Regions from separate parts of the Paenibacillus sp. SAFN-117 genome, predicted to be linked through region 2. Evidence: riboswitches for the same ligand, from Rfam matches in the RefSeq annotation. Region 2 holds a riboswitch; the other holds the start of a gene.
The links. A riboswitch is a leader RNA that binds a small molecule or an ion and turns the genes downstream of it on or off. The one in region 2 is predicted to bind cyclic di-AMP.
Positions count from the first base shown of each region.

Region 1 (8,080 bases), on a different contig from region 2:
AGGTAGGAAACGTGCTCTCCCATTATCCGGATCTGATCGAGCATCTTCCCGGTCTGGCCGGCCGGCATATTATCGATAAATTCGAGAAGTGGCCGGGAGTAATCAACATCGATTTAATGGACGTTCAGACTCGATACGATGTCATCGTATGCGCATCGACCGTAGAGCATATCGGGCAGAAGGCGTATGGAGAGTTCCAATCGGGTGACCGGGAGGCCCCGCTGAAGGCCATTCGCAAAATCTACGATTTGCTGAAGCCCGGAGGCAAGGCGATCATTACCGTTCCGTTCGGGCGTCTAACGGACGTAGGGTGGCTTATTCAATTCAATTCGGAGTATCTCCGGCTCCTGACCGCTAAATATGATATTCCGGATACCGCCGTCTCCTTTTCCTTCATGAGGAAACTGGACACGGACATAAGCTTCGAAGCTCCGAGCCAATTATGGGTTCAATGTGAAGAGCGGGATTTGGCGGACTGCCGGTTCAACCATCCGTTCTTCCTGGCCAACGGGCTCGCCGTTATCCGTTTGAACAAAACCGACGAGCTTCCTGCGCTTGCCGAACTCCCTCCTGCCGAACTGCGCTATGAGACTCCACCGGGGATCGGCAACCTGTATTATTCTTCATTTATTCTGCCTAGGCCTTCCGATAAGGACGGTTGGATCCGAAGCAATCAGCCCGGATTCATTTTCTTTGGCCCGTATATCAAATTGCCCGTCCAGGTATACCGCTTCGAAGTGCGGATAGAAATAGTCGGCGCAGGCCACTTTACGTTGGATATCACGTCCAATGCCGCTAATAAATTGTTGTGGCAAAAACACTTGTTCCTAACGTCTCAGCTGCAGGAAGTCATCTATTTGCATGAGGATGAAAAAGATGTCGAAGTGCGTTTATATAAGCACGATATGAACGCTTGCGCGGTGCGTGTGCCGTCGATTTACTTGGCGCCGTTATAGCGGAAGGGGAGATTCAGTTGAGCAGACCTCATTATTACTTGGGTGACAACACCGTATTAACAAATATAAATCATGGCCCTTATATGTTTCTGGATACACGGGATCCGGTTAACTTAGCCATTCTATTAACGGGCGATTGGGAGAAATGGATTACAAACATTATGTTGTCGATCGTCAAACCCGGTATGACCGTGCTCGATATCGGAGCCCATACCGGATTTTTCTCGATTTTATCCGGAATGCTTGTAGGGCCTACCGGCCAGGTGCATGCATTCGAGCCGAACCCTTTTCACCATAGAAATCTGTTAAAAAGCATTTCCTTCAACGGGATGTACGGGCGTGTCCATCTGCACCGGGTCGCGCTGTCCAATCAAAGAGGGGAAACCGAATTTCAGACGATAGGGGATGGCGGGACAAGCATCCAATTTTTAGGAATTGAAGCTATCAACGAGCCGACAAAGTTCAAAGTCAAGCAAGGATTGCTCACCGACTTCCTTCCCAGCCTTAAAGCGGACGTGATTAAAATCGATGTAGACGGGGCGGAGCCGTTGATTATGGATAGCGTCTTTGAAGTGATCGACCACAATCCTTCCATCATCATTCTAATGGAGTATTTGCCGGTTATATGGCGCGGAGGCACCCCGGGTCCGATTCTGCAGAAATTTGTCCAACGCGGATTCCGGTTTCATATTTTGTTCAGAGATGGACAGGTGGTGCCTACCGATGCAGCGGGATTGGAGGCGCATCAAGACCCTGATCAACTGGACTTGCTGATTGTCCGCTGAAGCTGCGCCTGTATCCAGGAGCAGTAACCACATTTTAAGAGATGGGAACGGAGCAAGCGGCAAGCAAGTGTCATCGTTTTACTTATCAGCTCCCTGCAGTGCACACTTGCATAGCTGGGCCCAAACCATAAATTAAGCCGAAACTAATAAAAATCGTAAGAAGGTATCCTTCTTACGATTTTTTGCGCTTATGGACAGAAGAGCGGTCATTTCGCTTTCTCAATGATAAGCCCTATCGAGGTAGTGACATATTGCGCCAACAGCAGTCTTAAGTGCGGATTTGAATGGGGGGGAACATCAATATGGCGGTCTATCGGGCCGGTGCCTACCGAATAATCGACTTCTATGGAATGTCCTTGTGCGCGCAGCGTATGGACCATCCATTCGATGTCCTTAAGGCGGAAGAGGACCGTAGGGCCTTCTTCCAGCGTCTGGTCGTTGGAGGAAAGGTTGAATTCGGTCGTATGAATGGCAACTCCCCCGGGCTTCAGGCAGTTCATTTGGTTCAAGATAAACTGCTTGCCCAGCGCAATCGATCCACAGTGCTCGAAGGAGCAGGAGGACCAGGTAAAATCGAATTGGTTAAATAAATGCGGAGGAATCGCATTCATATTGACCACTTCAAAGGTAACCCGCTGACGAAATAATTCAGGATCGCATAACCCTCTTTCATTCAAATCCTGAATACCTGCGGCATGCATGTTGGATTGCGCCCAGCCCTGTACGGAGGCGGAGGGAGCATCCAGATCGGTGGCCGTGATATAGCAGCCTCTGGAAGCAAATAAGGAGGCGAGCGGCTCTTTGCCGACACCAAATCCCAATCCTCTTCTGCCGGGGCCTAGCATTCCCCGTTCCAACAACCCTTGATAGATATAACAGTATTCCCACAGCTTTCGATGATACTGCAGAGGCTCCTTCAAGGCGAGGCAAGCTTCCTGTAGCCAGACGGACTCGAAGTCCTGTTGTTTGCACACCTGTGAAATCAACATTGAACGGATCGCTCCTTCTGCGAAGAGGATTTGAAAATAGTCCAAATGCAGTGATGTTTCTATGGTATGCGTATCTTCGGAAGGAAGGCACGGCACAGGGCCAGAGCAGCAGAGTCTTTCCATATTTTACTCGTTTAACCGGCTATTAAAATATGCTAGACTTTAACCGCCGAAACTTCAATAAATTTTCTTGAAGTGCGGGGGACGGTATGTGCCGACAATTGGGCTTGCTCGGCACTTGGGGTGAGTCGCTTATATTAGCGTAGGGATACTTCCTTTTCTCCCGAATCCGACAACTAACTCCGCAGGCAGCGAAAAGGAGCTCAGTATGAAACGATTGGTTAAAACAACAGTAATAGCGTTTACATTAAGTGTGTCTTTGGCCAGTTTGTCTTCTCCGGCTTTCGCCGCATCCTATCAGGTTCAGGATAATGATAGTTTATGGACAATCTCCGAGAAGAATCAGCTATCCTTGGAGGCCGTTATCAATGCCAACATGGGAGTGGATATGTATAACCTGCAAAGCGGCCAGACGATTACGCTTCCAGTATCTACGGAGCATTCTTATGCCGTGCAGAAGGGGGATTCCTTCTGGACAATAGCGCAGAAATTAAATATTCCTCTAGACTTGTTAATGGCGGCCAATTCTCAATATGATCCCTATAATTTATATCCGGGGCTTGTGCTGGAATTGCCGGAAGGCTACACGAATTCGAACCACTCGGTAGCTGCCTTAAGTGCGAGTCCGGAGTCTGCTCCGGCGCCTGCGAGCAATGCGCAAACGATAACGACGCCGACGGGCGAAACCTATACTTACAGCAAAGTTATACAGGCTTCCGCTACCGCTTATTCCGCCTCGCATGAAGAGAACGGATGGGGGCCTGTCGATTACTACGGTAATCCTCTGAAACTGGGAACGATAGCCGTAGATCCGGCAGTCATTCCTATGAATTCTACCGTTTATATTACCGGTTATAACAGTCAGGGGCTTCCTGTCGGAGGAATGATCGGCAAGGCAACCGACCAGGGCGGAGCGATTAAGGGCGACCGGATTGACATCTTTATGCCGGGCAGCCGTTCAACTGCAAGCCAATTCGGCATTCAGAACGTAACCGTTTATGTATTGAACTAAAGATACGGCATCCTAATGATTTGCATAAACGATCAGTCTCGTAATAGGCGAGGCTGATTTTTTTTTCAATGAACATGGGCGGGATCAAACCAACCTGCGGGCTCAAGCATACTTTGTAATTATCCGGGTGTAAGCCTGCAGGGAGGTGCAAGATGGGGATAGAGCTGATCGGAATCCATTGGGTGTATGTAGGGTTTGTCGTCATGATTATCGGCTGCATGATCATGAGAAGGGATACATCGCTTGTATGTATAGCCGGAATCTTTCTGCTCGGCTGGTTGGCTACATCGTCCTTAAGCCAATCTGTAAGCGGAATCTTCAACAGCTTTATCTATGCGATCACAGAGCTGTTGAATACGATACTGATTATTTCGATTATCGTGTCCATGGGCCGGGTGTTAACGAGAACGGGAATTAATGAAACGATGGTGTCCCCCTTTATCCGACTGATGAGAAGTCCCGGCCTAGCCTATTGGACAGTCGGATTGGTCATGCTGGTTATTTCCTTCTTCTTCTGGCCGTCTCCCGCCGTGGCGCTCATCGGGGCCGTGCTGCTGCCGGCTGCGGTTCGGGTCGGTCTGCCGCCGCTCGGTGTTGCCATCGCAATGAATTTGTTCGGCCACGGCATAGCCTTATCGGGGGACTTCGTCATTCAGGGGGCTCCCAAGCTGACGGCCGACGCTGCGGGTATACCGGTCTCCGAGGTTGTCCAGGCCAGCATTCCGTTAGTTCTGGTCATGGGAACGGTGACGACTGTAGCTGCCTTCTGGCTGATGCGCCGGGAGATGGCAGCCGGGAAGCTTACTCTCGCTACCGGAGCGGTCCGCAAGGGGGAAGCCAGAGCGGAAGGAGGAGAGGACCCCCTGGCCGCTGCCCTGCCGGACAAAGCCAAAAAAATTATGGCCGTCATCATTCCACTGTTATTTGTTGGCGACTTGGCAGCCATGTATTTCTTCAAGCTGCAGGGAGGGGAGGCAACGGCTCTGGTCGGGGGAACCTCAGTGGTCATTCTGATCACCATCACCCTGCTTGCTCATCGCAACCGGGGACTGGAGAGAACGACACAGTATCTGGTGGAAGGCCTGCAGTTCGGCTTCAGGGTATTCGGGCCCGTCATTCCGATCGCCGCTTTCTTCTATCTGGGGGATTCGGCCTTCTTCAATTTATTCGGCAGTGTTCTGCCTGAGGGGTCTCAAGGCATCGTCAATGATTTGGGGCTCGCTCTCGCCAATACGGTTCCGGTTAACAAGGAGGTGGGCGCCGTTACCCTTACGACCGTCGGCGCCATTACCGGATTGGATGGCTCCGGATTTTCGGGAATCTCGTTGGCCGGCTCCATCGCCCAATTATTCGGTACGGCCATCGGCTCCGGGATCGCTACATTGACTGCGCTGGGTCAAATTGCCGGAATTTGGGTCGGAGGAGGAACCTTGATTCCCTGGGCATTGATTCCCGCCGCGGCGATCTGCGGGGTAGATCCTTTCGAGATGGTTCGCCGCAATGTACGGCCGGTTGTGATCGGCTTGGTCGTGACGACCATTGTCGCTATGTTCCTGATCTAAATTTTCCCGAACGCCAAAGATGGCACTCCTTATGTCTAAACGTGAACGGCTAACGCTGCACGCCCGGTTCGGACCTTGTTCATCGTGCTGTAGCCGACTTTTCACATGAAGCTTGCCGAGCTGATCGTTCCAAGCAGCCTCTGGCGCAAAGCATGCCAAGACTGCGCAAATCCAAACCGGGCGTAACGTATCCGTTCGCCCGGTTTTTAAGGAAGTGCCTTCTATAGATCGGCCCCGTTCTGATGATTCGTTGCCGAACAATGATTAATTATATTTAGGCAGCCAGTCGCCATGGGCTTCGATCAAGTCATCGCACAAGGAGACAATATCATCGATGGAGAGCTCTGCCGATGTATGCGGGTCCAGCATGGCGGCGTGATAAATATGCTCTCTCTTGCGGGTGATCGCCGCTTCGATGGTCAATAACTGGGTGTTTATGTTCGTCCGGTTCAGTGCGGCTAGCTGCGGAGGCAAATCTCCTACATAGGTCGGCGTGACGCCGCTTGCGTCTACGAGGCAAGGAACCTCAACGCAGGCCTCCTTGGGAAGATTGGTGATCAGTCCGGTGTTCATCACGTTCCCACCGATTTTGAACGGGCGGTTCGTCTCCATCGCATCGAAAATATAGGAGGCGTATTCATTGGAGCGTTTATGCTCAAGGCTGCGGTTGTTCACCAGTTCATCGCGCATGGTCTGCCATCTTTCGATTTGCCGGATGCAGCGCCGCGGATATTCGTCCAACGGAATATTATAACGGTCGATTAATTCGGGATAGTTCTTCTTGATGAAATACGGGTGGTACTCCGCATTATGCTCCGATGATTCCGTTACGTAGTAGCCAAAGCGGAACATCAGTTCGAAACGGACCATATCATTATGCTTTTCCTTCTGCTTCTCCTTCGCTCTGCGCTTGATTTCCGGATACAGATCAATCCCGTCTTTCGTACATTCCAGAAGCCAGGCCATGTGGTTGATTCCGGCGATTTTGGTTTGAACTCCTTCCGTATCCATTTCCAGCTGGCGGAACAAATGCGGCATGCAAACCTGGACGCTGTGGCACAGCCCGACCGTACGGACACCGCCGTATGTAATCATCGTGTTGGTCAATACGGCCATCGGATTCGTATAGTTCAGGAACCAGGCGTCCGGGCATACCTCGCGGATGTCCTTGGCAAAATCGAGCATGACGGGAATCGTCCGCAAGTTTCGGAAAATACCGCCGATGCCGATCGTATCCCCGATGGTCTGGCGCAAGCCGTACTTCTTCGGAATTTCAAAGTCCGTGATCGTACAAGGGTCGTATCCTCCGACCTGGATTGCATTCACTACATATTTGGCTCCCCGCAGCGCCTCCTTGCGATCCGAATACGCAACGATTCGGCAACGGCTTCCCGTCGTCTGTTTCAGGTTGTTGAGCATGTTTTCGGAATCCTTTAGCCTGACGGGATCGATGTCAAACAAAGCGAGCTCGAATCCTTGCAGTGATTCGGTCAGCATGCAGTCTCCCAGCACATTTTTGGCAAAGACCGTGCTTCCGGCCCCGAGGAAAGTAATTTTGGACATGGTTAGAAGGCCTCCTTGAGTAAATTGATGTTGTCATCCATCTCCAGGCACTGCCTTTGTACTTGGGGATGGCTAAGCCGTTACTTATGACTATACGGTTCGGGGAGGCGCTTGCATATGGAATCATTTCACTTTCGTATGGAGAAATGTTGTTTTTTGTATGAGATGGAGGGATAAGCTTCCTTATTCTGAATTCATGCCGGGACCTGTGGGCGATCAAACCAATCTAACACCAAAGCTCATCCCCCGAATGATTTGGTCAGGTGATTTTGACCCGGACTCTTGCAATGCGTCTGCAGTTGTTTTACTTTGAATAATATAGCCGTCCGGGCTGTAAGCGGATCGAAAAGGTTCCGGACGGAATATGGATGGACGTGGCCTATCCGCAGGAATGGCCTGATAACATAGAGAAAGGAGCGGGAAGGTGATGGGTAAACCGACTCATACGGTGTCTCTAAATCTTTACCCGGGTAACGGGGAATTGGTCGTCTTGTTTGCCGGCCAGGCGCAAACGCCGCCATCGCATAAAGTGGGGCCGCAGGTGCTGGATTATCATCTGGTTCATTACGTCCTCTCCGGTAAAGGAAGATTCCGCTGCAGGGGTAGAGATTACGAGCTGTCGGAGGGAGGGCATTTTTTCATCTTTCCGGGGGAGCTGTCCAGCTACGAATCGGATGAACAGGACCCTTGGCGGTATATATGGATCGGCTTTAAGGGAACCCGGGCAGATGAGCTGCTGACGCAATTGTCCATCACCCCTTACCAGCCGACGGTGAGCACGAAGGGAAACCGTAAAATTCCCGTCCTGTTTCATAAGATGGCCCATGTTCTCGGGGAGGGACATCCGTCCTGCGATCTGCAGGCCGGCGCTTTGTTGCGCCTGCTGTTAGCGGAATATGCGAGACAGCTGGATGTGCTGCCTTCCCGTTCCTCCAGCGCGGATCCGGTGCAGCTGCAGGTCGAGCAGGCGATCCGGTGGTTGAATCTGCAGTATTCACAGCCGGTTTCTATCGAACAGATGGCCCATACGCTCGGCTATCACCGCTCTTATTTATCGAAAATATTCAAGCAGCATACCGGAGTGTCTCCGATG
Region 1 covers NZ_JBQCLK010000009.1:24,994-33,073, forward strand. The annotation lists gene ACTHRH_RS07750 (SAM-dependent methyltransferase) at 1-956, shown strand, start outside; gene ACTHRH_RS07755 (FkbM family methyltransferase) at 974-1,741, shown strand; gene ACTHRH_RS07760 (SAM-dependent methyltransferase) at 1,948-2,730, opposite strand; cyclic di-AMP (ydaO/yuaA leader) riboswitch at 2,888-3,056, shown strand; gene ACTHRH_RS07765 (LysM peptidoglycan-binding domain-containing protein) at 3,059-3,862, shown strand; gene ACTHRH_RS07770 (hypothetical protein) at 4,015-5,424, shown strand; gene ACTHRH_RS07775 (alpha-glucosidase/alpha-galactosidase) at 5,689-6,987, opposite strand; gene ACTHRH_RS07780 (AraC family transcriptional regulator) at 7,415-8,080, shown strand, end outside.
Region 1: another riboswitch for cyclic di-AMP. It lies ahead of ACTHRH_RS07765 (LysM peptidoglycan-binding domain-containing protein); the one in region 2 lies ahead of ACTHRH_RS09860 (TrkH family potassium uptake protein).

Region 2 (8,080 bases):
GTTCCATCCATGGATAGCAAGCTTTCATATTTTTCTTCCTGTTTCTTACATTCACGGTCGAATACGGTCGAGGAGACATCCTCGGCATGCTTGTTCAATCCCTTGATGTATTCGATCGCTTTAGGACCAGCAACCATTCCTCCGAAAATAGCGGAAACCAGCGAGTTCGCACCGAGGCGGTTAGCACCGTGAATCGAATAGTCACACTCTCCGGCGGCAAACAAGCCTGGAATATTCGTCATTTGATTATAGTCGACCCACAAGCCGCCCATCGAGTAGTGAACGGCCGGGAAGATTTTCATCGGAAGCTTGCGCGGGTCATCCCCTACGAATTTCTCATAAATCTCAATGATTCCGCCCAGCTTAACATCCAATTCCTTCGGATCCTTATGAGACAGATCCAGATAGACCATATTCTCCCCGTTGATTCCAAGCTTCAAATCTACGCACACGTGGAAAATTTCCCGAGTGGCAATATCCCTGGGAACGAGGTTTCCGTAAGCCGGATATTTCTCCTCCAGGAAGTACCACGGCTTGCCGTCTTTATAAGTCCATATCCGTCCGCCCTCTCCACGTGCGGATTCAGACATCAGACGCAGCTTGTCGTCACCGGGAATAGCCGTCGGGTGAATTTGAATAAACTCGCCGTTGGCATAATGAACTCCCTGCTGATACAATGCGCTGGCTGCCGTTCCGGTGTTGATGACGGAGTTGGTCGTTTTACCGAATATAATTCCGGGACCTCCGGTAGCCATGATGACCGCATCGGCGCGGAAGCTCCGAACTTCCATGCTGCGCAAATCCTGGGCGGTAATCCCGCGGCATACTCCCTCATCGTCAATGACAGCGGAAGTAAACTCCCAGTGCTCGAATTTCTTGACCAAACCGGCCGTTTCCCAGCGCCGGACCTGTTCGTCCAAAGCGTACAGCAGCTGCTGGCCGGTAGTTGCTCCCGCAAATGCCGTACGGTGATGTTTCGTTCCTCCGAACCGGCGGAAATCAAGCAAGCCTTCCGGTGTCCGGTTAAACATGACTCCCATCCGGTCCATTAGATGGATAATGCCTGGAGCCGCTTCACACATCGCTTTAACCGGCGGCTGATTAGCCAGGAAGTCTCCGCCGTATACGGTATCGTCAAAGTGCTCCCAGGGAGAGTCGCCTTCCCCTTTCGTATTTACAGCGCCGTTAATACCGCCTTGAGCGCAAACGGAGTGTGAACGCTTGACCGGCACCAAGGAAAACAGGTCTACATGTACCCCCGCTTCGGCGGCCTTAATCGTCGCCATTAGTCCAGCCAAGCCTCCGCCTACTACGATAACCTTTGAATTAGCCATTGCCGTTCACCTCTTACAGTTTTGTCAAGACAGTCGTGTCTTTAAATTCCGGATCCAAGAATCCGACCAGTGCAAGAATGCCCATAAGCGAAACGAGTACGAATACCGCCATCCAGATATAGCTGGAAACCCGCTGGGCACGCGGACCGACGGTAATTCCCCAGCTTACCAGGAAAGACCACATCCCGTTGCTGAAGTGGAAAACTGCCGCTACGATACCGATAATGTAGAGCACGAAAGCCCAAGGCTGCGTGGCAATTTCATGCATTCTGACGCCCAGCTCTTCATGAGTAACGTTCCCTAACGCCACTTGCACCCGGGTTTCAAATACGTGCCAGGAAACGAACAGGAGCGTGATCACTCCGGTTACTCTCTGCAGCATGAACATTACGTTTCGGAAATACCCGTAGTTAGAAACGTTATTCCGCGCCGTATAGGCCACGTACAAGCCGTAAACACCATGGTAAAGAAGCGGAAGCCAGATGCCGATCAGCTCAAGGCCGAAAATAAACGGCAAACTGTTGATCCACTCTACCTTGTCGATAAACCCTTGGTGGCCTTCGTTAAAGGCCGAGTAGTTCATCAGCAGATGCTCGACCAGGAAGAATCCGACCGGGATGACGCCAAGCAGTGAATGCAGCTTGCGGTAATAATAAGAATTTCCTGCCATCTGTAAGAGTTCCCCTTTCAAAAATATGAAGCTTGTCAATCCAAACCAATACCCATTGTACTCCCACCCTTACTAAGCGTCAACAATTTGTAACATTTTTCGAGGATCGGCAGGAGTTTCCCGGAAATCATTCGGTAAAGCTTAGTTTACCTTAGCTTGCCAATGCATTATACATCCTTGTCTTCCGGGAGAAATTTTGTGAACATTAAGTGACATCTTTCATTGTAAGCCTTTAGCGCTTATAATGGAAGTGCTTATTATTTATATATGATTATACCTATCATGCATAAGGAAATAACTATCCAGGAGGGTTTGAAGTGGAAAATCTCGATGCTTTCGCTGTCGTCGTGGAACAAAAGAGCTTGAATCGCGCTTCCTCCGTGCTGAATATTTCTCAACCCGCCCTTTCCCGTAAAATCATGAAGCTGGAAACCGAGCTCGGCGTCCATCTGTTCGAACGCAAAGGCAAGCGGCTGGAGTTGACCCGGGCAGGTCAAATTTGCTACGAAACCGCCGTGGAGATGCGGCGGCTGCAAAGAGAGATGCGGCATACCTTGAACCAGTTCCGGTCCGGTCATGAAGCGGTCAGCCTGACGGTCGGCGCCAGCTTGACGACTCTCCAGTCCACCCTTCCGGATCTGATCTCCTTCTATACAAAGGACTTTCCGCATACGGACATCAAAGCATTAACCGGAAAAACTCACGAAGTGGTCACGATGGTGAAAGAACAGAAGGTCGATATCGGATTGGTCGCATCGCGAACGGAGAGCCCGGGGCTTACCTGCCTTCCTTTGTTCGACGACCATCTTTGTCTCGTGCTGCCCGCAGGCCATCCTTATCTGCATCTGAAGACGATCACGATGAGGGAGATTCATGACCTGCCGATGATTCTTTTTTCCAAAGGAACTTGGTACCGGGTCCTGATGGATGAATTATTCCATCACTACGCGGTTTTTCCAAATGTGAAAATGGAGATTGACTCTTTCGAAGCGATCATCCGCCTTTTGTCTACAATCCAGGCCGCAACGCTGCTGCCCAAATCTTATCTGCACCGGCAGCTGCTGGAGAATAACGAGCTGACCGTACGTTCGATTCCCGAGCTGGAGGAGAAGAAAAGAACGACCTCTCTCCTGTTTACAACGGACGCGCCGCAGGATCCCGTCATCCGCTCCTTTATCGATCTTGCCAGGGAATTCTTCACACGGGAAAGACCCGCTCGGAGCGATTTCCAATAGCCGGACAGCTACGGTTAGTTCTGCAGCGCTGCCCGGTTCTCGCCGAAAATATTTGCCTGCTAGGCTCATTCTCTCCATAATCGGGAGCCAACAAACAACCGGCCTGCAGGGGATGATGCCGGCGAATGATTTGAAGCAGGCTATTTATTTATAAGCTGATCTTTCGAATGACTCAATCTGCTCATTGGTGCCGATAACTACCATAATATCATTGGATTCTACGATGTCATCGGCGGTAGGAGCGATTACCATTCCGCTCTTCTTGTTAATAGCCACTATACTGCAGCCATAGGTCGCTCTAAGATCAAGCTGCTTTAAGGTCTGGCCGGACATCTTGGACGGAACCGACAATTCCGCGAGCGTGTATTCCTCAGAGAGCTCGATATAATCGAGCAGATTAGGCGACACCAACTGGTGAGCAACTCTTGCCCCCATATCCCTCTCGGGGAAGATGATCCGGTCCACTCCAATCCGCTCCAGCACTTTACCGTGCAAATCGGAGAGAGCCTTGGCCACCACCTTCTTGATCCCGAGGTCCTTCAGCACAATGGCTGTCAGAATGCTGGCCTGTATATCATCGCCTATCGCCACGACCGCACAATCGAAATTTCGGATGCCCAGCGACCTGAGCATATCTTCATCCGTAGAATCGGCTTCAACGGTATAGGTCAGCTCTCCGCTCATTTCATTAACGATTTCCTCGCACTTGTCGATCCCCAGTACCTCGTATCCCAGTTTCACCAGCTCTTTAGCCAAGCTGGATCCGAATCGGCCCAGTCCGATTACCACATACTGATTTCCTTCCATGGTTTCAAGCTCCTATCCAATCGTAATTTTGCCTTCCGGGTACCGGAACAATTCTTTCTCTTTCTTCGGATTTAGTGCATAGGCTAATGTTAGAGGTCCAAGCCGGCCAAGAAACATTAGAAAGGAAATGATGATTTTTCCGATCGTCGACAGCTCCGGAGTCAACCCCATAGACAATCCAACCGTACCGAAGGCTGAAGTAACTTCGAACAGGATCATCAGGAATTGATGGTTCTCCGTAGTAGACAACACCATGGCCGAAATGATAACGATAACCAGGGCGAACAATGTTAGCGTAATGGCTTTATAAATCCGGTCCTTGGCCAGCCGATGGCGAAACATGACGATATCGTCCTTGCCTCGGACCATCGCTATCATGGCCCCGATCAGGATAGCGAAGGTCGTTGTCTTGATACCTCCCCCGGTCGAACCGGGCGAAGCCCCGATGAACATTAGAATAATCAGGAAGAATTGAGTGGCCTGTCTGAACGAGCCGACATCGAGCGTGCTCACTCCCCCCGAGCGCGGTGAAACCGCGTGGAAGAAGGAGGCTAACACCTTACTTCCTCCATTAAGAGGCCCGAGAGTAGCCGGATTGGTAAATTCGAAGGTGAAGATGACCACCGCCCCTCCGACAATAAGAACCGCCGATGTGAACAGAACTACTTTCGTATGCAGCAGAAGCCTCTTCCGCTTCTTATATTCCATCAAATCGGACATCACGATAAATCCGATTCCGCCCAGAATAATCAGGGCCATAGCTATAATGCTGACGATCGGGTCGTTCGTAAACAACGCTAGCCCGCTGAATCGGCCGCTGACTCCTCCGAATAAATCGAAGCCGGCATTATTAAACAATGAAATGGCATGAAACATTCCGAAGTAGACAGCTTCCGCGAACGGAAAATCAACGGACCAGCGCAAAGTAAGCAGGACGAAGGCCACGAACTCTATACTCAGCGAGTAAATAATGATTTTGCGGATGAGGCGGACGATTCCTTCCATGCTGTTCTGATTGAGCGCCTCTTGAAGAATAAGCCGCTCACGGAGCGATATTCTTTTCTTGAGCACCAGGGCAAAAAGCGTCGACATCGTCATAAAGCCCAGGCCGCCAATCTGGATAAGCAGCATAATGACCATCTGGCCGAAGACGGAATAAGTCGTCGCCGTATCCACAACTACGAGCCCCGTCAGACACATGGCTGAAGTAGCCGTGAACAATGCATCCACGAAGGGCACGGAACGGCCGTCAACCGACGCCATCGGAGTCGTCAGCAGGATGGTTCCTATCAGTATAATGATGATAAATCCGGAAGCCAAAATTTGCGGCGGATGCATTTTCGTAAACAATCGTTTCAGCAACGTTCATTCTCCTCTGGAAACAAAAAAAGCACTGGAAAACCAATGCTTTAGGCGTATGGTATCCTGACAGCAAGCCTACGAGGTTAGCTGACGGATTCGGGTGTGCAGGCACCCTATTTGCATTGGAACTAGCAAAATTCACCCCAGTTAAATGGTTCCCCCGCTTTCTAAAAGAAATTCGGCTTCTATTTAATTGATAACGATTATATCCTGCTTTTGGTCGGTATACAAAGTCTGTATTTTAGGAAAAAATCATGCTGTAAGGAAGTATTCGGGCAAAATGGTCAGGCAATGCAAGATTTCATTTTATTTTCACGCGATTTCCTTGCCTTGCATTGAATAAGACGAGTCGTTTCTTGAAGCTTATCAAGCGGTTTCCGTATTTTCGATAACGGTGAAGAGACACGGCCCAAGCAGAGGTAATCACTGGAAACAGGCCGTTATCTATGGTACTTTGGAATGAAGAAGATTATTGCGGAGGAGAATGCCCGTGGTTCCACACAGAATAAACCGTCCTCTTATTTGGCTGGCCATTATCGGCATAGTGTTATACTTCGGCGTCATCCTGATCAACCTGCTTCCCGGCGTTAACGGCGTAGAGGAAGAATTGTCAGGGCCGAAGGTGACTGAAGAGCAAGCGGCCGACCTGGCCCGGCAATTCGTCCACACCAAACAACCGGACTACACCCCTAACAAGATCAACATTATTTATCAGTCGGACAAAGGCTTGAGCGGTTATTTGCAAAAAGCGAAGCTGACCGAGGAATACAGCACCCGGTATGGAGACAATTACCCTCTCGATTATTGGGAAGTTCAAATGTTCGATTCGAGAAATCGTCTGAATTGGATCATTTTTGTCGGATTGAATGAACCCAAGGTGACGGCATGGAATCAGAAGCAAGCGGCCCCTGCCTCCTCAGGCTCTCAAGAAAGCCGCCGCTTGCTGGCCGAAAGCTTCCTGGCCGAGAACGGATATGATCCGGCGGATTTGCAGCTGATGCAAGGGTCCCGAAGCAGCCTGCTCATGTACGAAAGTGCCAAGGAGAGCATCGGCGAATCCAGGCTGCAGCTCGGAGTGGCCGTAAGAGGAGAGGAAGTGGTAGGCTTCGTTCCTTCCTTCTCGGTTCCGGAAAGCTTCCGCCAATGGCTTGCCGGGCAGGAGCGGTCTGCCGGCCTGATGTCTTATATCGGACTGGGCGGCATGTTTCTTTTGAGTATTGCGGCCTTGATCCTCGTTATTATTAACCGGAAGAAGGTCCGGTTCTCGCGGGGAATCCTCTTTGCTCTTATTTTCGCCGGGCTATACGGCCTTCACACGATAAATAGCTGGCCGGGAGCAAGCACACAAATTCCTCCGGAGGATGCCGCTATCTTCAACGTAATCTATATTGTGTTTACCTTTCTAATTATTGCGCTTCTGGCGGGCGCACAATATTTTGCAGCCATATCCGGTGACCAATTATGGAGAGCGCAGGGCTGGAATCCTTGGCCAAGATGGCGGGAGTCCAACTTTGGGGAGGATATGTTTTACGGAATGGGCCGAGGATATTTGCTCTGTTTGTTTATTCTCGGGGTACAGCAGGTTCTGTTCTTCATTGCCGGCGAAGCCTTCGATTCATTCGCAGTCAACGATCCGACCCAATCCGTGCTCAACATGTATTGGCCCGCCTTATTCCCGCTTCTTGCGTGGATGGCGGGAACCTCCGAAGAAATTATGTATCGGCTCTTCGGCATCGCCTTGTTTCAGAAGTGGTTCCGCCTCCGCTTCCTGGCAGTCCTGGTGCCGAGCATCATTTGGGCCTTGGGCCATACCGGCTACACGATTTATCCTAGCTACACGAGGTTATTCGAGGTGGCCGTGCTGGGGATCATCTTTGGATACATTTTCCTGAAATACGGCTTGATGACCGCCATCTTTACCCATGTCACGATGGATATTATTTTGATGGCTTTGTCACTGATGACGACTACACCCAGCACATCGAATATTCTGATCGGGGTTGGGTATATCCTGATGCCGGCTATCACCGGATATATATTGATGTGGGTCCACAGCCTGTTCCGTAAACGATCGGGCCCCGCGTCTACGGTATAACCGGAATCGGCCAAGAGAATTCCCGGATCCCGGAAGGCCGCTCAACGATAAACGGCTATCCATTCCTTTGAACAGACGCGTTTGGGAGAAACTTATACTTTGTATATTTCAAAAAAAGTGCACCTCAAGCCCCGTTTACAGGGATCATTAAAGGTGCACTTTTTATATGCATTAAGCCGATTATACCGTTTAATCAAGGACGACTGAGTCGCCCTCCTCCTCCTCGGTCTTCTTGTCCCCGCGGAGGGATGAAAGAATAGTTTCCGCCAGCTTCTCACCGATGCCCAACGGGCGAAAATCCTCAACGGCCGCCTCTCTTATTTTTTTCAGGGAGCCGAAATGCTTCAGCAGCAGCTTCCGCCGCTTCTCGCCAATACCGGGAATGGCATCCAATTGGGAGGCCACCATCGATTTGCCCCGTTGTTCGCGGTGGAAGGTAATGGCAAACCGGTGAACCTCATCCTGTATGCGCTGGAGCAAATAAAATTCATGACTGTCGCGCGGAAGCGGAACAACCTCCGGAGGATCTCCGGTCATAAGCTGGGCCGTTTTATGCTTGGCGTCCTTAACCAGCCCG
Region 2 covers NZ_JBQCLK010000012.1:55,387-63,466, forward strand. The annotation lists gene sdhA (succinate dehydrogenase flavoprotein subunit) at 1-1,334, opposite strand, end outside; gene ACTHRH_RS09845 (succinate dehydrogenase cytochrome b558 subunit) at 1,348-2,004, opposite strand; gene ACTHRH_RS09850 (LysR family transcriptional regulator) at 2,322-3,239, shown strand; gene ACTHRH_RS09855 (potassium channel family protein) at 3,384-4,046, opposite strand; gene ACTHRH_RS09860 (TrkH family potassium uptake protein) at 4,059-5,384, opposite strand; cyclic di-AMP (ydaO/yuaA leader) riboswitch at 5,467-5,602, opposite strand; gene ACTHRH_RS09865 (CPBP family intramembrane glutamic endopeptidase) at 5,899-7,503, shown strand; gene uvrC (excinuclease ABC subunit UvrC) at 7,693-8,080, opposite strand, start outside.